Regions from separate parts of the Amycolatopsis sp. ATCC 39116 genome, predicted to be linked through region 2. Evidence: riboswitches for the same ligand, from Rfam matches in the RefSeq annotation. Region 2 holds a riboswitch; the other holds the start of a gene.
What was found. A riboswitch is a leader RNA that binds a small molecule or an ion and turns the genes downstream of it on or off. The one in region 2 is predicted to bind cobalamin.

Region 1 (14,611 bases), on a different contig from region 2:
GCGCCAGCTCATCTCGACCGTGTCGATGCGCGGTGTCGTCGTCATCGGCGAGGGCGAGAAGGACGAAGCCCCGATGCTCTACAACGGCGAAGAGGTGGGCAACGGGGACGGCCCGGCCTGCGACGTCGCCGTGGACCCGATCGACGGCACGACCCTGATGTCCAAGGGCATGCCGAACGCGCTAGCGGTGCTCGCGGTCGCCGAGCGCGGCGCGATGTTCGACCCGTCGGCGGTCTTCTACATGGAGAAGCTGGCCGTCGGCCCGGAGGCCGCGGGCGTGGTGGACCTGTCCGCGCCGGTCGCGGAGAACATCCGCCGGGTCGCGAAGGCCAAGCACACCGAGGTCTCCGACGTGACGGTGTGCATCCTGGACCGCCCGCGGCACGAGCAGCTGGTCAAGGAGGTCCGCGAGGCGGGCGCCCGGATCCGGTTCATCTCCGACGGTGACGTGGCGGGCGCGATCGCCGCGGCCCGCCCGACCACCGGTGTCGACATGCTGTTCGGCATCGGCGGCACGCCGGAGGGCATCATCACCGCCTGCGCGATGAAGTGCCTCGGCGGCGAGCTGCAGGGCCGGTTGTGGCCGAAGGACGACGCCGAGCGCGAGAAGGCGATCGGCGCCGGGCACGACCTCGACCGCGTGCTCACCACCGACGACCTGGTGCGCGGCGACAACGTGTTCTTCTGCGCGACCGGCGTCACCGACGGCGACCTGCTGCGCGGCGTGCACTACCGCTCCGGCGGCGCGACGACCCAGTCGATCGTGATGCGCTCCAAGTCGGGCACGGTGCGGCTGATCGACGGCTACCACCGCCTGACCAAGCTCCGCGCGTACTCCTCCGTCGACTTCGACGGTGTCCTGACCGATGCCCCCGACGACGATGTGGTGCCACCGCTGCCGTGAAACGCCTCCTGCTGATCGCCGCCGCCTGCCTGCTCGCCGTCACCGGGGTGGTGCAGTCGGCGGCGGCCCGGCCGGACCTGGTCGGCGGCGTGTCCGCCGACCAGACCTACTCCTTCGTCGCGTCGCTGCAGACGACCGCGGGGAGACACTTCTGCGGCGCGTCCCTGATCTCGCCGCAGTGGCTGCTGACCGCGGCGCACTGCGTCCACGACCAGCCCGCGGGCACCTTCACCGCACGGATCGGCAGCAACGACCGCACTCAGGGCGGTGAGGTCGCGAAGCCGGACCGGGTCATCACCCACCCGAACTACAACCCGAGCGGGCCGGGCGGGGACATCGCCCTGGTCCACCTGGCCGCCCCGGTGCAGGCCGCGCCGGTCGGGCTCGGCACGTCGGCCGCGGTGGGCACGTCGGTGCGGCTGCTGGGCTGGGGCCAGCTCTGCCCGACTCCGGGTTGCGGCGCCGCGCCGATCGACCTCCAGCAGCTGGACACGACGCTGGTCGACGCGGCCCGCTGCGCGGCCATCGATCCGGCGACCGAGCTGTGCACCGATTCGCCCGGTGGCACGGCCGGCGCCTGCTACGGCGATTCGGGTGGCCCGGAGCTGGTCCGGGCCGGTGACCGGTGGCTGCTGCTGGGCCTGACCAGCCGTTCCGGCAACAACGATCCGGCCTGCACGACCGCGCCGTCGATCTACACCTCGGCGCTGGCGTACACGCAGTGGATCACCGAGCAGACCGCGCCACCACCGCCCCCGGCACCCAGCCCAACGCCGACCCCGGCGCCCAGCCCCACGCCAACCCCGACTCCCACGCCGTCCCCCTCCCCCAGCCCGACGACGACCTCCACACCACCGCCGCCCGCCTGACTCACAGGTTGCTGGAGTGCCCCGGGAACAGGTGCGCGTCCGGGTCGAGGGTGACGGCGATGTTGTTGATCGCGGTCGCGGCCTCGCCGAACCCGGTGGCGATCAGCTTGACCTTGCCCGGATAAGCGGCCACGTCACCCGCCGCGAAGACCCGTTCCACGCCGGTCGCCATGGTCGAGTCGACCCGGATGGCGCGCTGGTGGATGTCCAGCCCCCAGTTCTCGATGGGCCCGAGGTCGGCGGTGAACCCGAGCGCGGCCACCACCGCCTGCGCGGGCAGCACCACCGGCTCCTCGCCCTTGACCTGCACCTCGACCTCGGCGAGCGCGCCGTCCGGCCCCTCGCGCAGGGCGGTGACCTCGGCGTCGGTGATGATCCGCACCCCCAGTTCACGGGCCTGGTTGACGATCGACTCCGCGGCCCGGAACCTGGCGCGGCGGTGCACCAGCGTGACGCTCGACGCGAGCGGGTGCAGCGCCAGCACCCAGTCGAACGCCGAGTCGCCGCCGCCGACGACCACGACGTCCTGCCCCGCGTGCGCGTCCAGCGAGGGCACGAAGTGGACCATCCCCCGGCCGAGCCAGCCGTCCCCGGCAGGTAACGGCCGCGGCGTGAACTCGCCGATGCCCGCGGTGATCAGCACGGCCCTCGCGTGCACGACCTCTCCGCCGTCCAGCACCACGTCCAGACCGTCGTCACCGCGGCGCAGCTCCTCGGCCTTGCGCCCGAGCAGGTAGGCCGGGTTCCACGGCGCGGCCTGTTCGACCAGCCCCTTGACCAGGTCGCGGCCGCGCACGGCGGGGAACCCGCCGACGTCGTAGATCAGCTTCTCCGGGTACATCGCGGTGACCTGCCCGCCGGCTTCCGGCAGCGAGTCGACGACCGCCGTCGACAACCCGCGGAACCCGGCGTAGTACGCGGCGAACAGGCCGGTCGGGCCCGCGCCGACGATCAGGACGTCCACTGACAGAGCCATGGGCCGCCGCCCTTCCGCCGTGATCCAAGTCACCACCGATCTAACCATTCCGGGTGCGCAAACACACGGAGCGAGCGCCCGGCGGAAGGGCCAGACTCGGGTTATGGCTGAACCTGAATACCGGATCGAACACGACACGATGGGCGAGGTGAAGGTGCCCGTCGACGCGCTGTACCGGGCGCAGACCCAGCGCGCCGTCGAGAACTTCCCGATCTCCGGCCGGGGCCTCGAGCGCGCCCAGATCCGCGCGCTCGGCCTGCTGAAAGCCGCGGCGGCGCGGGTCAACGCCCGGTTCGGCGTGCTGGAGGGCGACCTGGCGAACGCGATCGCGGCGGCGGCCGACGAGGTGGCCGAGGGCAGGCACGACGCGCACTTCCCCATCGACGTGTTCCAGACCGGGTCCGGGACCTCGTCGAACATGAACGCCAACGAGGTCATCGCGACCCTGGCGAGCCGCGCGCTGGGCAGCGACGTGCACCCGAACGACCACGTCAACGCCTCGCAGTCGTCGAACGACACGTTCCCGACGACGATCCACATCGCCGCCACCGAAGCGGTGCTGACCGACGTGATCCCGGCGTTGCAGCACCTCGCCGAGACCATCGAGGGCCGCGCCGCGGAGTGGCAGGACATCGTCAAGTCCGGCCGCACCCACCTGATGGACGCCGTGCCGATCACGCTGGGCCAGGAGGCCGGGGCGTGGGCGGCGCAGGTCCGGTTCGGCATCGAGCGACTGGAGTCCGGCCTGGGCAGGCTGGGCGAGCTGCCCATCGGCGGCACCGCGGTCGGGTCCGGCCTGAACGCGCCGGAGGGCTTCGGCGCCGCGGTGGCGGAGGAGCTGGCGAAGGTGACCGGCCTGCCGCTGACCGAGGCACGCAACCACTTCGAGGCGCAGGCCAGCCAGGACAGCGTGGTCGAGACCTCCGGGCACCTGCGCACGGTCGCCGTGTCACTGGCCAAGATCGCCAACGACCTGCGGTGGCTCGGCTCCGGTCCGCGCACCGGCCTGGCCGAGCTGCAGCTGCCGGACCTGCAGCCGGGTTCGTCGATCATGCCGGGCAAGGTCAACCCGGTGATCCCGGAGGCGACGCTGCAGGTGGTCGCGCAGGTGATCGGCAACGACGCGGCGGTGGCCTACGCCGGTTCGCAGGGCAACTTCCAGCTCAACGTGAACCTGCCGGTGATCGCGCGCAACGTGCTGGAGTCGGCGCGCCTGCTGGCCGCGGTGTCCCGCCTGCTGGCCGACAAGGTGATCGCCGGGATCACCGTCAACGAGGAGCGCACCAAGGCCTACGCCGAGGGCTCGCCGTCGATCGTGACGCCGCTGAACAAGTACATCGGCTACGAAGAGGCGGCCGCGGTCGCGAAGCAGGCGCTCAAGGAGCTGAAGACGATCCGCGAGGTGGTCGTCGAGCGCGGCTACATCGAGCAGGGCAAGCTCACCGAGGCCCAGCTCGACGAGGCCCTCGACGTGCTCCGGATGGCGCGCGGCGGCAAGTGATCGGGTGGAGGCCACCCCCGCCGCGGGTGGCCTCCACCAGGGATCAGCGCCGGCGCAGCGACTTGTCCGTGAGCGCGGGCGGCGTGTAGTCCGGGTCGACGGGGTTGAGGTCGACGCCCGGCGGGACGATCTCGTCGATCCGGTCCAGCACGTCGTCGTCGAGCACGAGGTCCGCGCCTGCCAGCAGGTCGGCGAGCTGCTCCGGCGTGCGCGGGCCGATGATCGCCGAGGTGACCGCCGGGTGCGACCGCACGAACGCGAGCGCCAGGTGCGTGAGCGGGCGGCCCAGGTCGGCGGCGACCTTCTTCAGCTCGTTGGTGGCCGCCAGCTTCGCCGCGTTCCCGGGCAGGGCCGGGTCGAACTTGTGGTTCTGCAACGCGACCCGGCCGGCCTGCAAGTCCACATCGGACGGTGTGGAGTACCGACCGGACAGCCAGCCCGCGGACAGCGGTCCCCAGGTCAGCACCCCCATGCCGTAGCGCTGCGCGGTCGGCAGGACGTGCGCCTCGATGCCCCGGTTGAGGATCGAGTACGGCGGCTGCTCGGTGCGGAACCGCACGTGCCCGCGCCGCTCCGCGACCCACTGCGCCTCGACGATCTGCTCGGGCGGGAAGACCGACGACCCGATCGCGCGCACCTTGCCCGCCCGCACGAAGTCCGAGAGCGCCGACAGGGTCTCGTCGATGTCGGTGTTGGGGTCGGGGCGGTGCACCTGGTAGAGGTCGACGTGGTCGACGCCGAGCCGGCGCAGGCTGTCGTCCAGCGCCCGGGTCAGCCAGCGGCGGGAGCTGCTGCCGGGCCTGTTCAGGCCGTAGAAGTGCCCCTTGGTCGCGAGGACGACGTCGTCGCGGCGCCCCTTGAGCGCCTTGCCGACGATCACCTCGCTCTCGCCGTCGGAGTACATGTCGGCGGTGTCGACGAAGTTGATGCCCGCGTCGAGCGCCGTGTGGATCATGCGGACCGACTCGTCGTGGTCGCGGTTGCCCCACGCGCCGAACATCATCGCGCCCAGCGTGTACTCGCTGACCTCGATACCGGTGCCGCCGAGAATCCGTCGTCGCATTTCGAGTTCCTCCTCTGGTGTGTGGTGTCCAAGTTCGCCGCGGACGAGGAGGGGGACCAGGCAACGCTCGACCTGGGTCTGGCAGTACCAGGCAACGGGTGCGCGGATCCGGATACTGGAGGCGTGGACGGAGCTGATTTCGGAGCGTTCCTCAAGGCCCGCCGCGCTGCGCTGGACCCGCGCGACGTGGGACTGCCGCAGGGGGTGACGCGGCGACGGGTCGCCGGGCTGCGCCGCGAGGAACTGGCGCAGCTGGCCGGGATCAGCGTCGACTACCTGACCCGCCTGGAGCAGGGCCGCGCGCGGAACGTGTCGGACGAGGTGCTCGATTCACTCGCCAGGGCGTTGCGCCTCACCCCGGACGAGTGCGCCTACCTGCACAACCTCGCGTCGCCGCGGCTCAAGCGAGCCGGGCGGTGCCCCGTGCAGCAGGTGCGGCCGGCGGTGCAGCAACTGCTCGACGCCATGTCGGTGCCTGCCTTCGTCTTCGGCCGCTACCTCGACGTGCTGGCGTGGAACCCGATGGGCGGCGCGATCGCGTTCGACTTCGGCTCGCTGCCGCCGCAGGAGCGCAACCTGCCGAAGCTGTTCTTCCTCGGCGAGGACGAGGCACGCGCCCTGCACCCCGAGTTCGACCAGGTCTGCGAGGAGCTGGTGGCGAACCTGCGTGCCGAGGCCGGCCGGTGCCCCGGCGATCCGCGCCTGGCCCAGCTGATCGGCGAGCTGTCACTGGGCAGCGACCTGTTCCGCCACCTGTGGGCCGGGCACCACGTGCGGGAGAAGGCACACGGCCACAAGCGGATCCACAACCCGCTGGTCGGCGAGCTGCACCTGCGGTACGAAACGCTGCGCCTGCCGGACGAACCGGACCAGGCGATCGTCACCTACACCGCCGAACCAGGCTCGGAGTCCGAGCGCGCGCTGGGCCTGTTGGCCAGCTGGATCGCCACCGACGACATCGATCAGGCCACGTTGCGCCGCGCGGCGGGCGGCTGATACTTCCGGGACTGCGCCGACGGCTCGGCGAGGTCCCGGCCGGTCTCGCCGGTGCTGGTGCGGCTCGCCGGTTCGGCACCGGCCCGGTTGCCCGGCCACGGCCGCCGGCCGTCGCGGCGCGCCACCAGCACCGCGCAGAACAGGCCGAACAGCAGCGGCAGGTGGCTGGCCAGCCGTTCCCAGCCGACCCGGCCGGCGACCAGGTCCAGCACGGACAACCCGACGAGCACCGCGGCGAAGCTGAGCAGGACCGGCAGCTGGCTGCGTGCCTGCCGCGGCTTCGCGGCCGCCCACAGCAGGGCGATCGCGATGGCGAAGTTGAACGCCGCGGCCTCGTGTTCGAGGTGCGATCCCGGCTGAACGGCCATCCCGTCGGCCATCCGCTGGGGCACGAACAACAGCGACACCACGATGGACAACTGGGCGATCGCGGTGAGGACCAGCGCCAGCCGCGGCCAGTCGAGCCGCACCGGCCGGGCGGTCGCGGGCGCGTGGGCGAGCACTCGCGCCGACACGTCCGGCGACGCGGCGGCCGGCTCGAGGCGCACCAGGCGCGTCACCGCCGCCGCCTCGTCCTGCCAGGTCAGACAGGCCGCGCAGCGCGAGACGTGCTCGTCGAGCGCCACCGGATCCACCCCGGGGTCCTCGCCGTCGAGATTGGCGGAGATCGCCTCGCGCGCGGTTGCACAGTCCATATTTGCATTGTCGTCCGCGCGCACTGGATGGTTCCCCTCACCGCTCCGGATTCTGGGACCGGTTGGGATTTCACAGACCTGTGATGTTTCCTTGACGCCGGATGCCGCGGAGGCCATAAGGTCATCGGTCAGGGCCCGCACCGTCAGGCCGCACTGGGAGGAACGCGAACGTGGACGACGACGAGATCACCCGGGACGCCTTCCTGGCGGCGCGCGGCGATCGGGTGGCCGCCGAGCGCTTCGTGTCCGCCACCCAACGGCAGCTGCACCGCCTGCTGACCTACCTGTCCAACCCCGGCGTCGCCGAGGACCTGGTGCAGGAGACCTACCTGCGCGCCTTCGCCGCCCTGCCGTCGTTCGCAGGCCGGTCGCCCGCCCGGATGTGGCTGCTGTCGATCGCCAAGCGCGTCGCCGCCGACCACCTGCGCGGCACCCGCCGCCGCCCGCAGACCAGCCAGGTCGACGACTGGGTGGCCACCGCGGAGCAGAGCGGCGCCCAGACGCCGGACCACGGCCGGCTCGTCGTGCTGCGCAAGCTGATCGCCGAGCTGGAGCCGGAGCGCCGCGAGGCGTTCGTGCTCACGCAGGTGATCGGGTTGTCCTACGCCGACGCGGCGGAGGTGTGCGACTGCGCGGTCGGCACCATCCGGTCCCGCGTGTTCCGGGCCCGCGAGGACCTGACCGCCGCGCTCAGCTCGAACGGGCGGGCGGCCTCACTCGGCTGAGCTCCACCGGTGCTCGACCCTGGCGAGCCGCCAGTACGCGATCGCGGCCGCCCACACCACCACGAACAACCCGACGACGATGTAGCCGACGCTGTCGAGGTCGATGTCCGCGATCCAGTCGATCAGCGCGCCCGACCAGCCCAGGTCGTCCCTGGCCACACCGACCAGCTCGATCGTGCCGATGACCAGCGCCACCGCGACGGACAGGCCGGTGATCGTGAGGTTGTAGTAGATCTTGCGGACCGGGTTGGCGAACGCCCAGTCGTAGGCGAAGTTCATGAACGTGCCGTCGAGCGTGTCGAACAGGCTCATGCCGGCGGCGAACAGCAGCGGCAGGCACAGGATCGCGTACCAGGGCAGGCCCGCCGCCGCGCCGGACCCGGCCAGTGCCAGGAGCAGCACCTCGGTCGCGGTGTCGAATCCGACGCCGAACAGCAGCCCGACCAGGTACATCTGGCCCGGGCGGCGGATCGAGCGGGTGAGCCTGCCGAGGAAGCGGTTGACGAACCCGCGCGAGTCGAGCCGCGCCTCCAGCTCGGCCTCGTCGAAGCGGCCGCGGCGCAGCTCGCGCCACACCTTCCAGATGCCGATCAACGCGACCAGGTTCAGGATGCCGATCAGGTACAGGAACCCGCCGGACGCTCCGGTGGAGATCACGCCGAGCACCTTGTGCGCGGAGGAGCCGTCCTCGGTCCAGCTCAGGATGCCCTTCGCGCCGATCGCGACGAGCACCGCCAGCACGACGACCACGGTGGAGTGCCCGAGCGCGAACCAGAACCCGACCGAGACCGGGCGCTGCCCCTCGGCCATCAGCTTGCGGGTGGTGTTGTCGATCGCGGCGATGTGGTCGGCGTCGAACGCGTGCCGCATGCCGAGCGTGTACGCCGTGAGTCCCAGCCCGAAGCCGAACACCTGCGCGCCGACGGCGTAGTGCCCGGGCACCACGAGCAACGCGAGAATCCCGAACGCGACCGCGTGCAACACGACGATCGCCAGCAGCAACAGACCCGTGCGGTAGGTGTCCTGCCTGCGCCAGGACATGGTGGGTGAAGTCCCCATGGAGACCGCCTTCCAGCACCTCGTGGATGGTCCAACGTGCCGTGGCCGGTCTCCTGGCTTCGGATCGACATCCGCGGCCCGCCTTCCCGGACTCGCGTCCAGTGGCTGTCCCGGGCCGGGACTTCCCGTTCACAGTGGCGAGGGCCGCGCCGGTTTCACACCGGACTTCCCGAGCACCACGGCCCGCTCACGGTACGTTTCGGCCTCGCGGCGGGGCAAGAGCCATCCCGGTGACCGGCGCCCTACCGCCGGGACGCCGAGTTGTGCTGCGCCGCCGTCGCTTCGTCCACCAGCGACTTCGCGACGCGTTTGGCCGTGGCGACCGCCGTCGGCGCGACCTCCAGCGACGCCGCGACCGTCGCGCCCTCGACCAGGACGAGCAGCGCCTCCGCCAGCCGTGCCGGGTTCCGCGCGCCCGCGTCCACGGCCAGATCCCGCAGGTAGCCCAGCAACCACTGCTTCGACGCCGCGATCACCTGCCGGCCGGGGTGGTCGGCCGACGGCAGTTCGGCGTGCGCGTTGACGAACGCGCAGCCGCGCGTGTTCTCGGTGTCAAGCCAGTCGGCGAGCGCGTCGAACACCCTGAGCAGCTTCTGGGCCGGAGTCGTCCGGGAGCCGGCGAAGGAGCGCACCCGCTCCCGCCACCGCTCGTCCCGGCGGCGCAGGTAGAGCGCGACCAGGTCGGCCTTGGAGCCGAACCGGTCGTACAGGGTCTTCTTGGTGACCCCGGCCTCGGCGGCGATCGTGTCCACACCGACCGCGTGGATCCCGTTGTCGTAGAACAGTTTCCCGGCGACCGTGAGGATCCGTTCGGCGGCCGGGGTCAGCGGCTTGTCCGTCTCCACGACTTGACAGTACACCGACCGGTATAGCTACAGTGGACTATACAGACCGGTATACCTGCGCGGGAGGGTGCATGCGGGGGAACGTCGTCGCCGGAAGCGGTTTCGTCCTGTTCTGGAGCTCCGGGTTCGTCGGCGCGACGCTGGGCGCCAGGTCCGGCGGCGCGGTGTCCCTCCTGGCCTGGCGGTTCCTGGCCGCGGGGCTGCTGCTCGGCGTGTGGTGGGTGGTCCGGCGGCGCTCGATGCGGCCGCGCGACGCCGCGATCCAGGCCGGTCTCGGTGTGCTCTCCCAGGGCGCGTACCTGTACTGCGTCTACGCGGCGGCCGACCTCGGCGTGGCCGCCGGGACGTCCGCGCTGATCGCGGCGCTGCAGCCGATCGTCGCGGTGGTGCTGAGCCAGTTCGTGCTGGGCGAACGCGCGGGCGCGCTGCGGTGGGCCGGGCTGGTCGGCGGGCTGGCCGGGGTGGCGCTGGTGGTCGGCGACAACCTGTCCGGCCGCCCCGGCACCCCGCCGCTGGCCTACGCGCTGCCGTTCCTGGCGATGCTCGCACTGGTCGCGGCCACGCTCATCGAACGCAAGACGGCCTCGGCCGTGCCGCTCTGGGACGGGCTGGTGGTGCAGTGCGTGACCAGCGCGGTGCTGTTCACCGGCATCGCGGCGGCCACCGGGCAGCTGGTCGCGCCGGCGGCTCCGGACTTCTGGGTCGCGGTCGGGTGGGTCGTCGTGTTTTCCACGTTCGGGGGATATGGCTGCTACTGGCTGGTCCTGCGTCGTAGCTCGGTGACGACCGTGTCCGGCCTGCTGTACCTCACACCGCCTACCACGATGATCCTCGCCTGGCTCATGTTCGACGACACGATCACGCTGCGTGGCCTGCTCGGGCTGGTCGTCTGCCTCGGCGCGGTCGCGCTGGTCCTGCGTCCCCGGAAATTGTCGGTGGGGCGGGAGATGATGTCCGCATGTTGCTCGCCGACGTCGTCACAGCCTCCGCCTCGCTAGCGGCCACCCGCTCGCGCAAGGCGAAGATCGCGACGCTGGCGGACCTGCTCAACCGCGCGGACGAGCGGGAGCTGCCCGCCGTGGTCGCCTTCCTGACCGGACGGCCCACCCAGGGCCGGATCGGCACGGGGTGGCGCACGCTGGCCGAGCTGGGCGCGCGCCCGGCTGACGAACCGAACCTGACCGTGGCCGGGGTCGACGAGGTCCTCGGCGAAGTGGGAGCCGCTTCGGGCAGCGGGTCGGCCAGGCGCCGGGCCGGCCTGCTGACGGAGTTGTTCTCCCGCGCCACCGAAGCCGAACAGCAGTTCCTCTTCCGCCTGCTCACGGGTGAGCTGCGGCAGGGGGCGCTTGAGGGCGTGATGCTCGACGCGATCGCGGCGGCGGCGGACGTGCCCGCCGAAGCGGTGCGGCGCGCGTTCATGCTGTCCGGGCAGCTGCCGGTCACCGCCGCGGCCGCGGTCACCGGTGGCGAGGCCGCGCTCGGCGGCTTCGGGCTGGAGCTGGGGCGTCCGCTGCGGCCGATGCTGGCGTCCCCGGCCGAATCGCTCGACGAGGCGGTGCGCGAGCACCCGTCCGCCATCATCGAGTACAAAATGGACGGAGCGCGGATACAGGTGCACCGCGACGGCGACGAGGTGCACGTCTACACGAGAACGCTGCGCGAGATCACCCAGCACGTGGGCGAGCTGGTGTCCCTGGTGCGCGCCCTGCCGTGCCGGTCGGTGGTGCTCGACGGGGAGACGCTCGCGCTGACCGACGACGGCAGGCCACGGCCGTTCCAGGAGACGATGAGCCGGTTCGGCAGCACGCGCGAGGAGCAGGTGCGCGCGTTGCTGCTGCAGCCGTACTTCTTCGACTGCCTGCACCTGGACGGCACGGACCTGCTCGACAAGCCGTTGCGGGAGCGCAACGAGGCGCTGCACCGGGTGGCCGGCGAGCACCTCATCCCGGGGCGGACGCAACCGTCCGATCCGGACGCGATCCTCGCGGCCGCCCTCGACGCCGGGCACGAGGGCGTGATGGTGAAAGCGCTCGACTCGCCGTACGCGGCGGGGCGGCGGGGCCGGGCGTGGCTGAAGGTGAAGCCGGTGCACACGCTCGACCTCGTCGTCCTCGCCGCGGAGTGGGGCCACGGCCGCCGCACCGGGTACCTGTCGAACCTGCACCTCGGCGCACGCGACCCGGACGGCGGCCCGCCGATCATGGTGGGCAAGACGTTCAAGGGCCTCACCGACGAGCTCCTGGCATGGCAGACCAGGACGTTCCAGGAGATCGAGACCCACAGGGACAAGTGGACCGTGCACGTCCGGCCGGAGCTGGTGGTCGAGATCGAACTGGACGGCGCCCAGGTCAGCACGCGCTACCCGGGCGGTGTCGCACTGCGTTTCGCCCGCGTGGTGCGCTACCGCCCTGACAAGGACCCAGCCGAGGCGGACACCATCGACGCCGTCCGCGCGACGCTCCGGGGGTGATGCTCGAAGAGACGCTGGGCTGCCTCGCCAAGAGCCGAAAACCTTGATACGGCAACACTTCCTGCCAGTGCCAAGGCCGGATGGCCACCACCCGGCGACACGCATCAACTCGCCGACAGCCCAACCCACCATCACACCCGGCCAAGAAACACCGAGCCCACCCTCCGGCTACCCAAAACACCGGGCAGCCTCACCAACAACCAGAACACCGCGCTACCCCACACTCCCTGCCCAACACCCGAACCGGAACACCACCACCCTGCCCTCGAACCGCCCACACGCCCCAACTCGCCGACAGCCCAACCCCACCATCACACCCGGCCGAGGAAGATCGGGTTCGTCATCGCCGCCATGGCGCCGAAGTTGAGACCAGCCGACAACGCGGGAGCGCCCGCCGAACCATCAGCAAGGGGGTGACGCACCTCAGCACGCACATAAGCCGACACCGCGGGCGTGGTCAGCCACGTCACGCTGCCGGTACCCGAAGCGGGAAGGCTCTGCTGGAACACCTGACCCTCGTCGGTGATCAGCCGCACGGTCCCGTTCGGCACGCCCGACACGTCCAGCCGCACGGCGACCTTGTCCCCGGCCGCCACGGCGAGACGGTCGCCGATCCCGGCGGCCTGGCCGCGCGGTCCGGTCGCGGCGAGTGACAGGTCGACCGCGGCCGACTCGGCGATCCAGCTGCGCCCGGCCTTGATCCCGTCGAGGATCGCGTCCCTGGTGAGCGCATCGGCGAGAACGACGGTCTGCGGCAGGCCGATCGTCTGGCCGGGGTTGTGCGCGTCGCTGTTGCCCATCGCGGGCAGCCAGCTTCCCTTGCCGCGCACGGATTCCACCAGGGTGTTGTCCCATTCGGACACGGCGGCGTCGTCGTCCCACGTCCACGGGCCGTTCCACACCTCGACCGCGTCGAAGCCGGTGTAGCCGAACTTGAAGTTGCACCCGACCCACGGGCAGTACGGGTGCGCGGCGACGCAGAGGCCGCCGGAGCGGTGCACCGCACGCTGGTACTCGGGCAGTTCGCCGTCGCGGGACCGGTACCGCCAGTCGACGAACTGGCCGGGCCGCAAGCCGAGCGCGAGCCAGTGGCCGTTGCGGGTGGTGACCTCCTCGCCGAGCATGATCAGCAGGTCGTCGCCGGCGAACTCGCCCCACACCCCGTGCGAGGACGACGTGTTGTGGTCGGTCGAGGTGATGAAGTCCAGCCCGGCTTCCCGCGCGCCGGCGGCCACCTCGGCAGGCAGGCGCTTGCCGTCCGAGTGCACGGTGTGCAGGTGGCAGTCGCCGCGGTACCACTGGCGACCGCGCGTGCGGGTGCGCTCGGACGGGTAGTTCGGGCGGTACGGCGCGCCGGCCGGTCCGTGGGTGAGCGTCACCTCGACGCGGTAGTTCAGCCCCTGCGGCGCGATCGTGTACGGGCCGAGGACGATGTGCCAGGTGCCGGGCGTGACGTCACCGGGCAGGTAGCCGGGCGTGGCCTCGGTGCGGCTGATCGAGAAGCGGTCGCGGAAGCCGCCGGACCAGCCGCGGAAGCCGTCGCCGCCGAGAGCGGTGCCGCGGTTGTCGAAGATGCCGATGTCACACGAGTTGCCGGGCGTCCCGCTGGGCACCGTCGTCTTGTCATAGGTGTAGACCACCGACAGCTGGCTCACCCCGGCCGGTACCTCCACCGGCAGGTAGACGAAGTCCGCGGTGCCCGGCTCGAACCGGCCGGTCAGCACCTTGGTCTCGGCCTGGCCCTCGGCGGCCTCGGCGAACGCCACCGGTGCGAGCGTCACCGCGCCGGCCACCGACGCCGCCTGTAGGAAACCGCGTCGGGAAACTCCGCAACCCATGCACATGCGGCCATGTCATCAGCGGCGGATGACCTTCGTGAGCCGGCTGCCCGTACACCGCGTGTCCAGAACCTGAACGAACGTCACACTTCCGTGCTTAGGTTCGGCTAAGCTAAGTTGCACAGCGTGAACGCGATCATGTCACCCTCGGTGACCAGGACGACGCCGCGCCGGCTGTTGCTCCTGGTGTCCCTGCTGGTGGCGTTGGTCGTCGCCGTCGCGTTGAGCCTGGTCCTGGGCAGCAACCACCTCGGCATCGGCACCGCCGTCCAGGTGCTGCTGCACGACGACGGCAGCGAGGCGGCGACGATCGTGCGTGACGTGCGCCTGCCACGCACCGCGCTGGGGGTGCTCGTCGGTGTCGCGCTCGGCGCCGCCGGGGTCCTCATGCAGGGGCACACCCGCAACCCGCTGGCCGATCCCGGTCTGCTCGGCATCAACGCCGGTGCCGCGCTCGCGGTGGCGCTGGCCGCGCAGTTCCTCAGGGTGGTCGATCCAGGCGGCCAGGTGTGGTTCGGTTTCGCGGGGGCGCTGATCGCGACGGCCGCGGTGTTCGCGATCGGGTCGAGCGGGCGGCAGCTGAGCCCGGTGCCGATGGCGCTGGCCGGGGCGGCCGTGATGGCGTTGCTGTCGACCTTCACGTCGTTGGTGATCTTGAGCGACAACCCGA
Region 2 (14,611 bases):
TCCGGCCGGTACCCGCACTTCAACCGGCGGGTGCTGGAAGCCGACGACGTCGATCCCGCCACCCGCTTCGAATTCGGCCTGGAATGCCTGCTCACCGGGATCGAAGCGGCCCTGCGCGGGTGAACTCCCGGACGGTCAGCCCGCGGCCAGCGCCTCGTCGACGGTTCCGTAGAGGTCGAGCACCTTGTCCAGCGCGGTGAGCGCGAAGATCCGGGCCAGCGAGCCCGGTGCGACGATCCGCAGCACGACGCCCGACGTGAGCGCGGCGGTGATCGCGGCCAGCCCGGACGATCCGAGGAACGCGACCCCGCTCAGGTCGACCACGACCACGCGCGGCCGTCGCGCCATCAAGCGGCGGAACGCGGCCTCCAGCCTGCCCGCGGTGGCCAGGTCGAGTTCGCCGCCGACCGCGAGCACGGCGACGTCGCGACTCGGCCAGCGGACCGAGACGTGCAGCGGTGTGGATGTGCTGAGTCCGGCGGATTCCTCCGGAACACGCGGAGCCCGTGACATGACGCGCTCGCCTACCCTTCGGCGACAGCATTCTGCGGCTGCGCTCTGAACCGCGTCCAACCCAGCGTAGTCGACGCGCCTCCGGCAGTACCACCGCCGGGCGCGACGGACCCTGTCCCGGCCGCCGCGGCGCGGTACGCTCGGATGCGATGAGACGGTCCGGAATCGTCGTGGACGCGCGCGGCCTCGGCTGCCACGACCACCTGTGCTGGGGCTACGAGGACCCGGCCGAGTTCCGGTCCCGGGTTCGGGAGTTCCTGGCCGAGGGTCTGGCCCTGGGTCACCGGGTCTGCTACGCCGGGACCGGCCCGGTGTCGCGCCTGGCCACGGATCTGGACGGCATCGTGGACGGCGGCGAGGCCCGCCGCCGCGGCGATCTGCGGGTGGTTTCGCTCGACGACCTCGGCGCGCTCGGCGATCCGCACGTGCGCTTGCGGATCTACGCGAAGGCCACCGAGGCGGCGCTGGCCGACGGTTACCGGGGCCTGCGGGTGGCGGCCGACGTCACCGGGCTGTTGCGGTCACCCACGCGGTTGAATTCGCTGGCGCGGTTCGAGCACCTCGCGGACGGCTACTCCGCGGTGCACCCGTTTTCCGCGCTGTGCGGCTACGACCGCCGGAAGCTGGACCGGCCCACCCTGGCGCTGCTGTCCGCGCTCCACCCGAGCGCCAACGAAAACGGCGCGGGTTTCCGGTTGCACGCCTCGGCCCGCGGCGGCTGCTGCGCGAGCCTCGGCGGCGAACTCGACCTCGCTTCGGCCGAGTTGTTCCCCCGCGCACTCGGCCACGTCGACCCCCGGCCGGTCGGCGGCCGGCTGGTGCTCGACGCGGCCACCCTGGACTTCATCGACCACCGCAACCTGCTGACGCTGGCCGAGCACGCCAGGCGGCACGCGGCCGAGGTGGTTCTGCGCGCTCCCCGCCCGGGACCGGCGAGCGTCGTGGAGGTCCTGAAACTCGAGGACATCCACGTGGAGGCGCCGCGATGAGCACCGGATTCGTGCACGAGGCCTTGTTCTACGGCTCACCGGAGGAGTACCTGGCCGGGCTGGTGCCGTTCCTGACCGACGGCCTGGCGGCGGGCGATCCGGTGGCGGCCGCCGTGCCGGAGCCCAACCTGTCGCTGCTGCGCGAGGCGCTCGGCGACGACGCGAGCCGCGTGCACCTGCTCGACATGGGCGTCGCGGGCCGCAACCCGGGCCGGATCATCCCGCAGGTGCTGCGGGGCTTCGCCGACCGGCACCGCGACGCCGCCCGCGTGCGCATCATCGGCGAGCCCATCTGGGACGGGCGGTCCGCCGTCGAGTACCCGGCCTGCGCTCAGCACGAGGCTCTCATCAACCCGGCCTTCGCGGGCCGCGACGTGACGATCGTGTGCCCGTACGACACCAAGGCGCTCGACCCGGTCGCGATCGCCGACGCCCACGTGACGCACCCACTGGTCACCGAGGGTGGCGTGCGGCGCGGCAGCGACACCTACGCGTGGGACGATCTCGTCGCCCGGTACAACGACGAGCTGAAACCGGCCGTGGGCGCGGTGACGTTCCGCGTCCAGGTGCCCGACGACCTGTCCGTGGCGCGCCGGTCCGTCGCCGCGTACGCGCTGGAGTTCGGGCTGGGCGAAGCGCGCACCGAGGACCTGAAGCTGATCGTCACCGAGCTGGCGACGAACAGCCTGCTGCACGCCGGCACCGCGTGCGAGCTGAGCCTGTGGCGCGAGGGCGCGGAACTGGTCTGCTCGGTCATCGACGGCGGGCGGCTGACCGACCCGCTCGCCGGACGGCGTCCGCCCGAACGGGGTCAGCTGTCCGGGCGCGGCCTGCTGCTCGTCAACGACCTGGCCGACCTGGTCCGCACACACCGCGCGCCGCACGGCACGACCATCCGGGTTCGCATGCGGCTGGCCGGAAAGCCCTTGTGACAGAAGGGGCCGGGATGTCCACTTCGGAACCGATCCGGCCCCCACGGCGATCACCCACCCGGTATGTTCGGCGGGTCATGACGAAACCCGACCAGCCGTTCCTCCTCGACACCCTGCGCGCCGAGATCCACGGCATCGGGGTCCTCGCCGCTCCGGCCGATCCGGACCTCCCGGTGCCCGCGTGTCCGGGGTGGACGGCGGGCGCGCTGGTCCGTCACCTCGGCGGGGTGGCGCACCGCGTGACCGACTGGGTGGACAGCCAGACGCTGCCGCTGGAGTGGGAACAGGAGCCGCCCGCGGGGCAGGACGTGCTGAGCTGGTTTCGGGCCGCGGCCGACGGGCTGTTCCGCAGCCTCGCCAGCCGCCCGCCGAGCTTCCCCTGCCAGACCTGGTTCCCCGCCGACCGGACCTACGGGTTCTGGCGCCGCCGGATGGCCCACGAGTTCACCGTGCACCGCGTCGACCTGGAGCAGGCGCTGGGACTGCCGCCGGTGGTGGATCCGGCGCTGGCCGCCGACGGGGTGGACGAGGTGCTGACGGTGTGGCTGGCGGAGGGCAACCGGCCGGCGCCCGAGGACACGGTGTCGGTGGACGCCTCGGGCGAGGTGTTCGAGGTGCGGTGCGCCGGTCGCGTGTGGACGGTGCGGATGCCCTCGGGGACCGGAAATCCCTTGGTGCGACCGGAACCGGCGGCGAGCGCGGACGGGCGGGTGTCCGGCGCGCCGGCGGACGTGTACCTGTGGCTGTGGGGGCGCGGGCCGGCCGACCCGCTGACGGTGACCGGGGACGTCTCCGGACTGCGTGCGGCGCTGGCGGCTGTCACCCGCTACGCGGCGTGAGATTGGGCACGACAGCCGCGGGATCAGGTCGCGAGGGCCCAGAATGGGTGGGTTGCGCACCAACCCAGGGAGGGCCGATGCAGGAGCCGTTGTTCGGCTCGGTCGACGAGGTCGTCGAGCGCCTGGCCGGCGCGGGCTACCTGGCGTCCACCGCCGTCGCCACCACCGTCTTCCTCGCCGACCGCCTCGGCAAGCCGCTGCTGGTCGAGGGCCCGGCCGGGGTCGGCAAGACCGAGCTGGCGCGGGCGCTGGCGCAGGCCACCGGCAGCGAGCTGGTCCGGTTGCAGTGCTACGAGGGCATCGACGAGGCCCGCGCGCTCTACGAGTGGAACCACGCCAAACAGCTGCTGCGCATCACCGCGGGCCGCGACGAGGGCTGGGAACAGGCCCGCGACGAGGTGTTCAGCGAGGAGTTCCTGCTCCCCCGCCCGCTGCTCAAGGCGATCCGCAACCCGGACCCCACGGTCCTGCTGATCGACGAGACCGACAAGGCCGACGTCGAGATGGAAGGCCTGCTGCTGGAGGTCCTCGGCGACTTCCAGGTGACCGTGCCGGAGCTGGGCACGATCACCGCGCAGCGTCGCCCGTTCGTGTTGCTCACCTCGAACGCGACCCGTGAGCTGTCGGAGGCGCTCAAGCGGCGCTGCCTGTTCCTGCACCTGGACTTCCCCACGCCGGAGCTGGAGCGCGACATCGTCACGCTCAAGGTCCCCGGGCTGGACGCGCGCCTGGCGGACTCGGTGGTGCGGGTCGTGGCCGCGCTGCGGACGATGGAACTGCGCAAGGCGCCCTCCATCGCCGAGACCGTCGACTGGGCGCGCACGCTGCTCGCGCTGGGCGCCGACACGCTCGACGAGCAGGTGGTCGAGACCAGCCTCGGCGTGATCCTGAAGTACCAGAGCGATCACCGGAAGGCCGCGGCCGAGCTGCGGCTCGACTCGCTGCTGTCATGACCTCCCCGGCGCTGGCGCGGCGGCTGGTCGAGTTCGTCGGCTCGCTGCGCGAGCACGGCATCCCGGTCGGTCCCGGCGAAACGGTCGACGCGGCCGCGGCCGTGGACGTGCTCGGGCTGGCCGACCGCGAGCAGCTGCGGGCCGCGCTGGCGGCGACCGTGCTGCGCCGCTCGGGGCAGCGGGGCACCTTCGACGCGTTGTTCGACCTGTACTTCCCGGTCGCGGTCGGCGCCGCGGAGACGGCCGGGGACGCGCCCGCGAACGCGGCGGAGCTGCGGGAAGCGCTGGTCGCCGCGCTCGCCGAGGGCGACGGGGAACGCCTGCGGGCGCTCGCTTCGGCCGCGGTCGACCAGTTCGGCCGGTACGGCTCGTTCGGCGAAGGCGGGTCCGGCGGGGGCGGAGCGAACGGGATGCGCGGCTGGTCGGCCTACCAGGCGCTGGACCGGGTGCGGCCGGACGCGCTGCTGAACCGGGTTCTCGCCGCGATCCGCACGGACGACAGCGCGTTCGGCGACGCCGTCGCCCGCAGCGAGGCGCAATCCCGGATCACCACCTACCGCGAGGCCGTGCAGGCCGAAGCCCGCCGCCGCACCGCCGAGCTGCGCGGGCGTGAGCGGATCGCGCAGTACGCGGTGCCGCCGCAGACCGACCTGGTCAGCTTCACCAACGCCACCCGCGCCCAGCTCGCCGAGCTGCGGCGCACGATCCAGCCGTTGTCCCGCAAGCTCGCCACCCGGCTGGCAACGCGCCGCCGCCGTGCCCGGCGCGGGCAGATCGACCTGCGCCGCACGCTGCGCCGGTCGCTGGCCACCGGCGGGGTGCCGATGCGGCCGGCGATGCGCGACCGCCGTCCCGGCCGCCCGGAACTGGTGCTGCTGTGCGACATGTCCGGGTCGGTGGCCGGGTTCGCGCAGTTCACGCTGCTGCTGGTGCAGGCGCTGTCGGACCAGTTCAGCAAGATCCGCACGTTCGCGTTCGTCGAGCTGACCGACGAGATCACCGGCCTGGTCACCGCGGGCGCGGCGGACCCGGAGGGGCTCGCGCGGCGCATCCTGACTCAGGCGAAGCTCACCCGCTGGGGCATGAGCAGCGACTACGGCGGTTCGCTGGCGAGCTTCGTGGACGGGTGGCCGGACGCGGTCGGGCCGCGCACCTCGGTCCTGATCCTCGGCGACGGCCGCACCAACGGCGGCGACCCGAACCTGGACGCGGTGCGCCGGATCGCGGAGCGGGCCAAGCACGTCCACTGGCTCAACCCGGAGGCGCGATCGGCTTGGGGCACGGGCGATTCCGCCGCCCTGCGGTACGCGCGCGTGGTGCCGATGCACGAGTGCCGCAACCTGCGCCAGCTCACCCAGCTGGTGACCGAACTGCTGCCCGGCTGACGGTAACGAAGCCGTCTCGCGGGGAGTGATTTTCCCGCTGCTGTGTGTAAGTGGTCGAGACCAGGGCATCCCGTGGTCATGGCGGGGAGCACGGTCGGCAGGCGGGCGTTCCTCACCGCGGCCCTGGCGGGCGCGGCGAGCGTCGCCTGCAGCAGCGGTGGTGAGGGTTTCTTTCCCAGGCAGGCGCTTTCCGGGCGGCCGGCGCCGCTGGATGCGCCCGCGGCGGGGTTGCGCGGATTTCCGGCGCAGGTCGCCGCGCACAGCGTGGTCGAAGACCACCTGCTGGTCGGTTACTGCGGCGCGCCGGGCAGCCCGGCGCTGGGGCGGATGACCGGTGATCTGCAGGAGGCGTCCGCGCAGCTGCGCGAGCTGATCGGCACCTACCCGCGGACCCGGCCGGTGGTCCCGGTGGTCGAGCTGATCGCGACGACGGTGAACCCGACGCCGGGCCCGGACGGCATGTACCGCAGCCGGGCGAACGACAACACGATCCAGCGCTACCTCGACGCGGCGCGGGCGCTCGACGGGCAGCTGCTGCTCAACATCCAGCCGGGGCGCGCGGACTTCCTGCCCGAGGTCAAGGCGTTCGAGCGCTGGCTGACCGAGCCGGACGTCGGTGTCGCGCTGGACCCGGAGTGGGCGGTGGAACCGGGCGTCGTGCCGGGCGAGGAGTTCGGCGTGACGACCGGCGAGGAACTGGACGGCGTGGCCGCCTACCTCGCTTCGCTGGTGGCGCGGCACCGGCTGCCGGAGAAGATCATGGTCTACCACCAGGTGGCGGTGACGGTCGTGCGGGACATCGCCGGGCTGAAGCGGCACAACGGGGTCGCGGTGATCAACGTGGTGGACGGCATCGGCAGCGCCGAGGCGAAGAAGGCCACCTGGGACCAGGTGATGAAGCGCAAACCGCCGCACGTCAAGGCCGGGTTCAAGCTCTTCTACCAGGAGGACACCCGCGGCGGGCAACCGCTGATGACGCCCGAGCAGGTGGTCGGGCTGCAGCCGGAACCGGTCTACGTGGTGTACGAATAGGGCCCCCGAGCGCGGGGCAGTTGGGAGTCCGCACTCGGGGGCCACTCGCCTGCCACAACGCTCCGAGGGGGAGTTCGAGCGCGGGCAAGACGGCGGTGCCGGAGGTGTCGCGCCCACCCTCCGCGCGGGCCTTATCAGTGAATCGAGGCGAAAGCAGGGCGTGTTACTGGCAGGTCTTCAACAATTTCAGGGAATCCAGGAGATGTCGTCGGGGTCGCCGCCGATGAGGGTCTGCCGGGTGTCCTGTGAGCTGGCTCGCATGCCCCACGACGCTAGCGATTGTTGAACGATCCGTCAACCCGGTTGCTCGATTGTTCAACGATCCTCTATTCTGTGGCGCACCACACCGTTCTCGGAAAGGTGCCAGCGATGACCGCGTCCACCCTCAGCCACCGCGACGTCGAGTTCCTGAAAGCGGTTGCCGACGGCCGCGTGGAACTGACCGCGAGCAGCGAGCCGCACGTGTACGTCGACGGACTCTCCTGCTGCGACCAGTTCGGCGCGCGACTGCTGATCCACGCCGGCCTGGTCCGCCGCGTCCCCGGCACCGGCTCCCGCATCCCCGCCAAACTCACCGATGCCGGCCGCGACGCGATCAGGTGACCCGTTGAGCGCTTAGGCGGCCGCCCGCCGCGTCCACTGTGGACGGCTGCGGTACAGCACGGCCACGAACGCGGGCACGCCGATGATCGACGTGACCACGCCGACCGGCACCTCCTGCGGGTCGAGCACCGTGCGCGCCAGCGTGTCGACCCATACCAGGAACACCGCGCCGGCCACGGCGGTCACCGGCAGCAGACGTCCGTGGCCGGGGCCGACCAGTGCGCGGGCCGCGTGCGGGAGCACCAGCCCGACGAATCCGACCGCCCCGCAGGCGCTCACCAGCGCGGCCGTCAGCAGCGCGGTGACGCACATCAGCACGATCCGCGTGCGCGTCAGCGCGACCCCGAGCGCCGCGGCGAGGTCCTGGCCGTAGGCGAGCACGTCGAGCGTCCGGGCGTGGCCGAAGCACACCAGCAGCGCGACGACCAGCACCGCGGCGCACACGCCGACCTCGGACCACGACGCGCTGCTGAACGACCCGAGCAGCCAGAACAACACGCCCCGCGTCGTTTCCGCGTCCCCGGCCGTCAGCACGACGAACGAGGTCAGCGCGGAGAACAGCTGCATCGCCGCGACCCCGGACAGCACCACGCGCTCGGTGGTGCCGCCCAGCGTCTGGCTGAGCAGCAGCACGAGCCCGAACGACAGCACCGCCCCGGCGAACGCCCCCGCGGACAACGACACCACTCCCCCGCCGACCCCGAGCACCACGACCAGCACGGCGCCGGTCGACGCGCCCGAGGACACCCCGAGCACGAACGGGTCGGCCAGCGGGTTGCGCAGCAGCGACTGCATGACCGCCCCGCACACCGCCAGACCCGCCCCGCACACGGCGGCGAGCAGGGCGCGCGGGATCCGCAGGTGCCACACGATCCCGTCGCGGACCGGCGAGAGCACCGGCTCCCCGAGACCGAGGTGGGCCAGGACGGTGGCGTACACGTCGCCCACGCCGATCCCGGCCGGGCCGATCGTCACCGCGACGGCCACCGACACCACGAGCAGCGCTACGCCCCCGGCGCACAGCGGCAGGACGCGCGCGGTGCGCGTCACCCGCCGAACCCGAACCCGCGCAGCGCCGCGGCGACCTGCTCGGCGCCGTCCACGGTGCGCAACGTCGGGTTCATCGCCTGCCCGGACAGCAGCACGTACCGCTTGTTCCGCACCGCGGTCAGGTCGCGGGTCACCGGGTGCGACTCCAGGAACGCGATCTTGGCGGCCGCGTTCTCCGCGGTCTGCGAACGGCGGGTCAGGTCGCCGAGGACGATCACGTCCGGGTCGCGTTCGGCGACCGTCTCCCAGTTGATCTGCGGCCACTCCTCGCGCGTGTCGTCGAAGACGTTGCGGGCGCCCACGGTCGTGGTGATGATGCCGGGCGCGCCGCAGCAACCCGCCAGGTAGGGGGCCTCGGAGTTGGCGAACCAGAACATCAGCCGGGCGTTCGCGCCTGCGCCCGCGACCGCGCGCATCCGTTCCCGCAGGCTGGTGACCAGCTGTTCGCCGCGGTCCTCGACGCCGAAGATCCGCGCGAGGTCGCGGATCTCGGTGTAGACGGCGTCCATGGTCAGCGTCTCGGTGCGCGCGCCGTCACCGCCGCCGCTGGTGTCCTTGGCGCACTCGGTCGGCGACAGGTAGGCGGGCACCCCGAGCTGCTCGAACTGCTCGCGGGTGGCGACGCCGCCCTTGCCGAGGATCGCGCCGAACGAGGCGGCGACGAAGTCCGGCTCGGTGGCGAGCACGGTCTCGAACGACGGGTAGTTCTCGGCGAGCCGGGGCACCTTCGCGTTGTCCGCGGCCAGGTGCGGCAGCACGGGATCGGTCCAGGTGGCGGTGCCCGCCATGCGGTCGGCGAGGCCGAGGGACAGCATGATCTCCGCCGCGCCCTGGTTGAGCGCGACCGCCCGCCGCGGCGGTTCCGGCACGCGGACCTGGTGGCCGCAGTTGTCGACGGCCACGGCGGCGGTGTCTCCGGAGGGGGTGGCGCTCGCGCACCCGGTCAGCGCCAGCACGGCGGCGAGCAGCGGGAAGGTGATCGATCGGCGCACAGCGGCCCCTAGCGTCGAGGGCTCATGCGCGGAGCCCGGTCCGGCGGTCTCCCCCGTGGCGGGGGTGCCAGCAGGTCTTCGGACTCGGGGTCGTCCGGGCGGAACGCCTTCCCGGACCGCGTGGTCCAGTGGCCGTTGTCCCGCCCGTCGCCGCTCACCGCTGCGCGTCAGTTCCGGATTCGCACCGGATTCCCTGGCCCCTCGCGGGGCACGACTGGCCGGCTCACGCTACCACGACGACCTCGTCCCCGACCCCGACCGTGCCCGGTTCCACAGTGGACCCGTAGACGCCGAGGCACATGTCGTGCTCACGCGCGATGCGGCGCAGGACGGCCGGGGCGCGCCGGCCGGTGCGCGGATCGACGTTGACAACGACGCAGCGCCGGTCGCGGCGGTCGACCCGGATGCGGGTGGCGCCGATGCGGAGCGTGCGGCCGATCCAGTCCTCCTCGGGCACGTCGGTGTCGACGAGGAGGTTGGGGCGGAAGCGCAGCGGCTCGGCGCCGGCACTGCGGGTGGTGATCAGGGACAACGGCGCGCTGTCGAAGGTGCCGCGGTCCAGTTTCTGGACGCTCGCGGCGCCGAGCTCCGCCGCGAGCGCGGGATCGGTGACGTCGTGCAGGCGGCCGTCCGGGGTGCGGACCTGGGACTCGCCGACGACCTGGTAGCGGACCAGGTCGTTGCGCCTGCGGATGGTGAGCCAGGGGAAGCCGTTCGCCTCCTGGCCCGGCCGGACGAACGCCCAGCGCCGGTCACCGTCGAGGCCGTGCCAGGAGACGGCGGCCTCGTCCAGCGGTTGCGCGGCCATGGACTTGACCGGGTAGCGGAAGATCGCGGCGAGGTGTCCGACGAGCATCTGCGCCTCCTCGGGTGAGAAGGCGCCCTTGCTGCAGGAGACGGTGCCGAGCGTGGCGGGCCGGGCCCGTCGCAGCGCCCCTCGGCACCGCCCGCGAAGGTAGCACTTCTAGTTCCAGGCCTGCCAGGCCAGCGTGACGGCCAGGCCCATGCCCGCCAGCGCGATCGCGACCCGGAGTGGCGCCGCGGGCAGGCGGCGGACCACCGCGGGCCCCACGAAGGATCCGGCGACCAGACCGAGGCACAGGGCCGCCGCCGCGGGCCAGAGCACCGAGCCGGTGAACGCGAACACCACGGCGGCCACCAGGTTGGCCGCACCGGTGACGATGTTCTTCGCCGCGTTCGTCCTGGCCAGCGGCTGCGCCCAGGCCGCGGACAGCAGCGCCAGCATGATCACCCCGGCCGCCGCGCCGAAGTAGCCGCCGTAGATCGCGACCAGGAACGCGCCCGTGGCGGTGCCCGCGGTCAGCCCGCCGTCACCACGGCCGGCGCGTTCGGCCAGGCGCGGGGAGAACAGCAGGAGAATCGACGCGCCGCCGATCAGGAACGGGACGATGTAGGCGAACGTGCCCTCCGGAGTGAGCAGCAGCAGCGCGCTGCCCGCCGCGCCGCCGACCGCCGTGATCGCGCACAGCCGCAGCAACCGGGCGCGCTGCCCGCGCAACTCGGGACGCGAACCGGCCGCCGAGCCGACCGTGTTGCCCATCAACGCGACGGTGTTGGTCACGTTCGCGGTGACCGGCGGCACACCGATCGCCAGCAGCGCCGGGTAGGACACCAGCGACGCGAGCCCCGCGATCGAACCGGTCAGGCCCGCCCCGACCCCGGCCACCACGAGGAACAGCAGTTGCCACGGGCCGAGGGTGAGCAGCGGTTCAGCGGGCACGTTGCCCCAATTTACCGCAGGAGCAATCGTTTTCCGGCCGTGCGAGACGAACCCCACTCCTCCACTGTGGAATCAGAGTGCGCTGTCCAGAAGGGACTCCGTCACGGCCGGCGCGCGGTGACGAGCCAGGCAGCCGCGCCCAGCAGCACGCCGTCGGGCGTCTCGTGCGGGACGAGGGCCTCGGTCAGCGCGGCGACCGCCCGCTCGACCGTTTCCGCCGGGTACCGCTCGAAGATCGTCCGCAGCATCGCGCCGCGACGCAGGAAATCGGCCGCCGACGTGGCGTCGGCGCCGAGCCGGACCGGCGCCCGCACGTCGTCCACGGCGACGCCGGTCAGCCCGGCGCCGGTCAGCAGCTCGCGCAGGTAGCCCGGCTGGGCGAACGAGAACGGGCCGGGGCCGGGCGGGACGGCGTCGGCGGTGTCGACGTGCGGGGCGACCGCGTCCAGCGCCAGCACCCGGTGCTCGTTCTCGCGCACGTCCTGCCAGCACAGGAACGCCAGCCGCCCGCCGGGCCGCAGCGCCCGCGCGACGTTGGTGAAGGCGGCGAGCGGGTCGTCGAAGAACATCACGCCGAACCGGCTGAGCGCGATGTCGAACGAGCCCGCACCGAAGTCGTGGACCTGCACGTCGGTCTGCTCGAACCGCACCCCGTCGAGCCCGGCGGCGCGCTCCCGCGCCACGGCGAGCATCGGGCCGGACAGGTCCGCGCCGAGGACGGTCGCGCCCCGCCCGGCCGCGAGCAGCGTGGTGGTGCCGCAGCCGCAGCCGATGTCGAGGACCCGCTCGCCCGGCTCGATTCGGGCGGCGTCGAGGAGGTGCGGGGTCAGGTGCGCGAGCATCGCGTCGTAGTGCTCGGCGTGGTCGGCCCAGTAGCGGCCGGTGTCGCCGTTCCAGTCGCGTGCCTCGTCCTCGTTGGCCATGCGGTCACGTTAGCCCGCGCCGCCTCGTCCGGTGGGTGAGACGGAAGGAGGCGTGTCAGGTGAACGTCGTGTTGTGGATCTGCCAGGGGCTGCTCGCGGCGCTGTTCCTGGTGTCCGGACTGCTCAAGTCCACCCAGTCGAAGCAGCGGATGCTCGACACCGGCCAGACCGGGGTGGTGTTCTTCCCGCTGCCCGTCATCCGGGTGGTCGCCGCCGCGGAGCTGGCCGCGGTGCTCGGGCTGATCCTGCCCGGTGCGACCGGGATCGCGCCCGTGCTCACGCCCGCCGCCGCGATCGGGCTCGCCGTCGTGATGGCCGGGGCGGCGATCAGCCACGCGAAGCTGCGCGAGTACCGCACGAGCGCGGTCAACCTGCTGGTGCTGGCGGTCTGCGTGTTCGTGGCGGTGGGGCGGCTGGCGGGGTAGGTAACCTGCCGGTATGGCCTACTCGCGCCCCGCCGCGCCGGACGATCTGCGTCCGCTCGAGGTGTTCGGCAACTCGGCGCGCTTCCTCTACGGCGAGGACCACTTCGGCACGCCCGGCTCGGCCCGCGACTGGCTGGCCGAGCACCAACTGGGCGAGTTGCCCCTGGACGAGCGGGATCTGGCGCGCCTGGTCCGGTTCCGCGAGACGCTGCGCGACCACCTCGACGGCGTGGACGTGGCCGCCGAGCTGAACGCCTTCGCGGCCGCGACCGTCGCCGGGCCGCGCTGGCCCGGGCCCGCGCTGGCCCCGGCGGGCGAGGGCGTCGACGGGCTCATCGCGCGGCTGCTCGACGTGCTGTTCCGCGCCGAGGTGACAGGCCGGGCTCGGCGGCTGAAGCCGTGCCGAGCGCCGGAGTGCCGGTGGCTGTTCTACGACCGCTCCCCGGCCGGCAACAGCGTCTGGTGCAGCATGGACATCTGCGGGGCGCGGCACAAGATGCGGGCCTACCGGTCCCGCGCCTGATCAGCCCAGCCGCAGCCGCTCCCCCAGCTTCGCGATGTAGGCCGCCACCTGGCCGGCGTCCCGGTCCGGCAGCCCGAACAGCACCTCGGTCACCCCGAGCGACCGCCAGTGCGCGAGCACCTCCTCGTCCGGCCGCCCGGCGAGCGCGACCACCCGCGGCTCGCCCGCCCGGCCGGCGTCCTGCCAGATCTTGCGCAGCAGCCGCACCTTGTCGTCCAGCTCGTGGTCCCGGGGCGTGGTCAGCCAGCCGTCGGCGGAGCGCGAGATCCAGGCGAACGTCCGCTCGGTGCCGCCCGCGCCGATCACCACCGGCACCTCGCCGACCGGTTTCGGCCACGCCCAGGACGGGCCGAACCGGACGTGGGCGCCCTCGTAGGCGGCCTCCTCGTCGGTCCACAGCGCCCGCATCGCCTCCAGGTACTCGCGCACCACCGTGCGCCGCTGCCCGGCCGGGACGCCGTGGTCGGTCAGCTCGTCGACGTTCCACCCGAACCCGGCGCCGAGCACGACCCGGCCGCCGGACAGGTGGTCGAGCGAGGCGATCGTCTTGGCCAGGGTGATCGGGTCGTGCTCGGCGGGCAACGCGACGGCGGTCGACAGGGTGATCCGCGAGGTCACCGAGGCCGCGGTGGCGAGCGCGACCCACGGGTCCAGGGTGCGCAGGTACCGGTCGTCGGGCAGCTCGGCGGTGCCGGTGCCAGGGTGCGCCGCCTCCCGCCGGACCGGGATGTGCGTGTGCTCCGGCACCGCGAACGAGTCGAACCCGGCGTCCTCGGCCGCCTTCGCCGCCGCGGCCGGCGTGATCCCGCGGTCACTGGTGAACAACACGACCCCGAACCGCACAGCGGCCTCCCGTCTCCGGCGACTAGAACACGTTCTAGTAAAGCACGGCTTAGACTCGCGGGACGAGGAAGGGGAAGCAGATGGGGATTGTGACTCCCGGGTTCCAGGGCCGGGCGCGATCGGCGGACGAGAAGCTGCCGCCGGGGCAGTACCTGGTGGAGGACTTCCCCGTCCTCTCCGCCGGGCCGACGCCCCGGGTGCGGCTGGAGAACTGGCGCTTCACGGTCACCACCGAGACCGGGCAGAAGCACGAGTGGACGTGGGCGGACCTCAAGGCGCTGCCGTCGGAGACGCCGACGGTGGACATCCACTGCGTGACGCGGTGGTCGAAGTTCGGCACCACCTGGCGCGGCGTCTCGCTGGACACCCTGCTGGAGGACGTGGACACGGCCGCCGACTACGTGATGGTCGAGTCGCACGGCGGGTACACGACGAACCTGCCGCTGGAGGACCTGCTCGACGGCCAGGCGTGGATCGCCTACGAGTTCGAGGGCGAGGACCTGCCCGCCGAGCACGGCGGCCCGGCCCGGCTGCTGGTGCCGCACCTGTACTTCTGGAAGTCGGCGAAGTGGGTCAAGGGCCTGCGGCTCATGCTGGACGACGACTTGGGCTTCTGGGAGGCCGCGGGCTACCACAGCTACGGCGACCCGTGGCGCGAGCAGCGCTACCAGGGGGACTGACGTGGTCCAGGGGACGCTGGCGTGGCGGGTCGGACGGCTCGCCGAGGTGCGGGACGAGACGCCCACCGCGCGCACCCTCGTGCTGGACGTGCCCGGCTGGCCGGGGCACCTGGCCGGGCAGCACGTCGACGTCCGGCTCACCGCCGAGGACGGCTACAGCACGACGCGCACGTACTCGATCGCGGCGC

Region 1: another riboswitch for cobalamin. It lies ahead of AMY39116_RS0330830 (HoxN/HupN/NixA family nickel/cobalt transporter); the one in region 2 lies ahead of AMY39116_RS0337315 (ABC transporter substrate-binding protein).

What each region holds. Positions count from the first base shown of each region.
Region 1 is NZ_AFWY03000042.1:4,561-19,171, forward strand. Features, by position in the region: gene glpX (class II fructose-bisphosphatase) at 1-904, shown strand, start outside; gene AMY39116_RS43905 (trypsin-like serine protease) at 901-1,773, shown strand; gene AMY39116_RS0330800 (NAD(P)/FAD-dependent oxidoreductase) at 1,775-2,749, opposite strand; gene AMY39116_RS0330805 (class II fumarate hydratase) at 2,853-4,250, shown strand; gene AMY39116_RS0330810 (aldo/keto reductase) at 4,294-5,313, opposite strand; gene AMY39116_RS0330815 (helix-turn-helix domain-containing protein) at 5,437-6,309, shown strand; gene AMY39116_RS0330820 (zf-HC2 domain-containing protein) at 6,276-7,004, opposite strand; gene AMY39116_RS0330825 (sigma-70 family RNA polymerase sigma factor) at 7,175-7,729, shown strand; gene AMY39116_RS0330830 (HoxN/HupN/NixA family nickel/cobalt transporter) at 7,718-8,770, opposite strand; cobalamin riboswitch at 8,814-8,984, opposite strand; gene AMY39116_RS0330835 (TetR/AcrR family transcriptional regulator) at 9,031-9,633, opposite strand; gene AMY39116_RS0330840 (DMT family transporter) at 9,705-10,631, shown strand; gene AMY39116_RS0330845 (ATP-dependent DNA ligase) at 10,592-12,103, shown strand; gene AMY39116_RS0330850 (CehA/McbA family metallohydrolase) at 12,415-13,941, opposite strand; gene AMY39116_RS0330855 (iron ABC transporter permease) at 14,068-14,611, shown strand, end outside.
Region 2 is NZ_AFWY03000065.1:3,670-18,280, forward strand. Features, by position in the region: gene AMY39116_RS0337265 (TetR/AcrR family transcriptional regulator) at 1-123, shown strand, start outside; gene AMY39116_RS44225 (STAS domain-containing protein) at 136-513, opposite strand; gene AMY39116_RS0337275 (MEDS domain-containing protein) at 663-1,502, shown strand; gene AMY39116_RS0337280 (anti-sigma factor RsbA family regulatory protein) at 1,499-2,434, shown strand; gene AMY39116_RS44230 (maleylpyruvate isomerase family mycothiol-dependent enzyme) at 2,512-3,273, shown strand; gene AMY39116_RS0337290 (MoxR family ATPase) at 3,351-4,226, shown strand; gene AMY39116_RS0337295 (VWA domain-containing protein) at 4,223-5,611, shown strand; gene AMY39116_RS0337300 (hypothetical protein) at 5,690-6,643, shown strand; gene AMY39116_RS0337305 (hypothetical protein) at 7,013-7,246, shown strand; gene AMY39116_RS0337310 (iron ABC transporter permease) at 7,259-8,296, opposite strand; gene AMY39116_RS0337315 (ABC transporter substrate-binding protein) at 8,293-9,288, opposite strand; cobalamin riboswitch at 9,361-9,483, opposite strand; gene AMY39116_RS0337320 (MOSC domain-containing protein) at 9,512-10,144, opposite strand; S-adenosyl-L-homocysteine riboswitch at 10,158-10,233, opposite strand; gene AMY39116_RS0337325 (sulfite exporter TauE/SafE family protein) at 10,253-11,029, opposite strand; gene AMY39116_RS0337330 (class I SAM-dependent methyltransferase) at 11,131-11,952, opposite strand; gene AMY39116_RS0337335 (DoxX family protein) at 12,012-12,377, shown strand; gene AMY39116_RS0337340 (CGNR zinc finger domain-containing protein) at 12,391-12,900, shown strand; gene AMY39116_RS0337345 (LLM class F420-dependent oxidoreductase) at 12,901-13,743, opposite strand; gene AMY39116_RS0337350 (sulfite oxidase-like oxidoreductase) at 13,824-14,423, shown strand; gene AMY39116_RS0337355 (ferredoxin reductase) at 14,425-14,611, shown strand, end outside.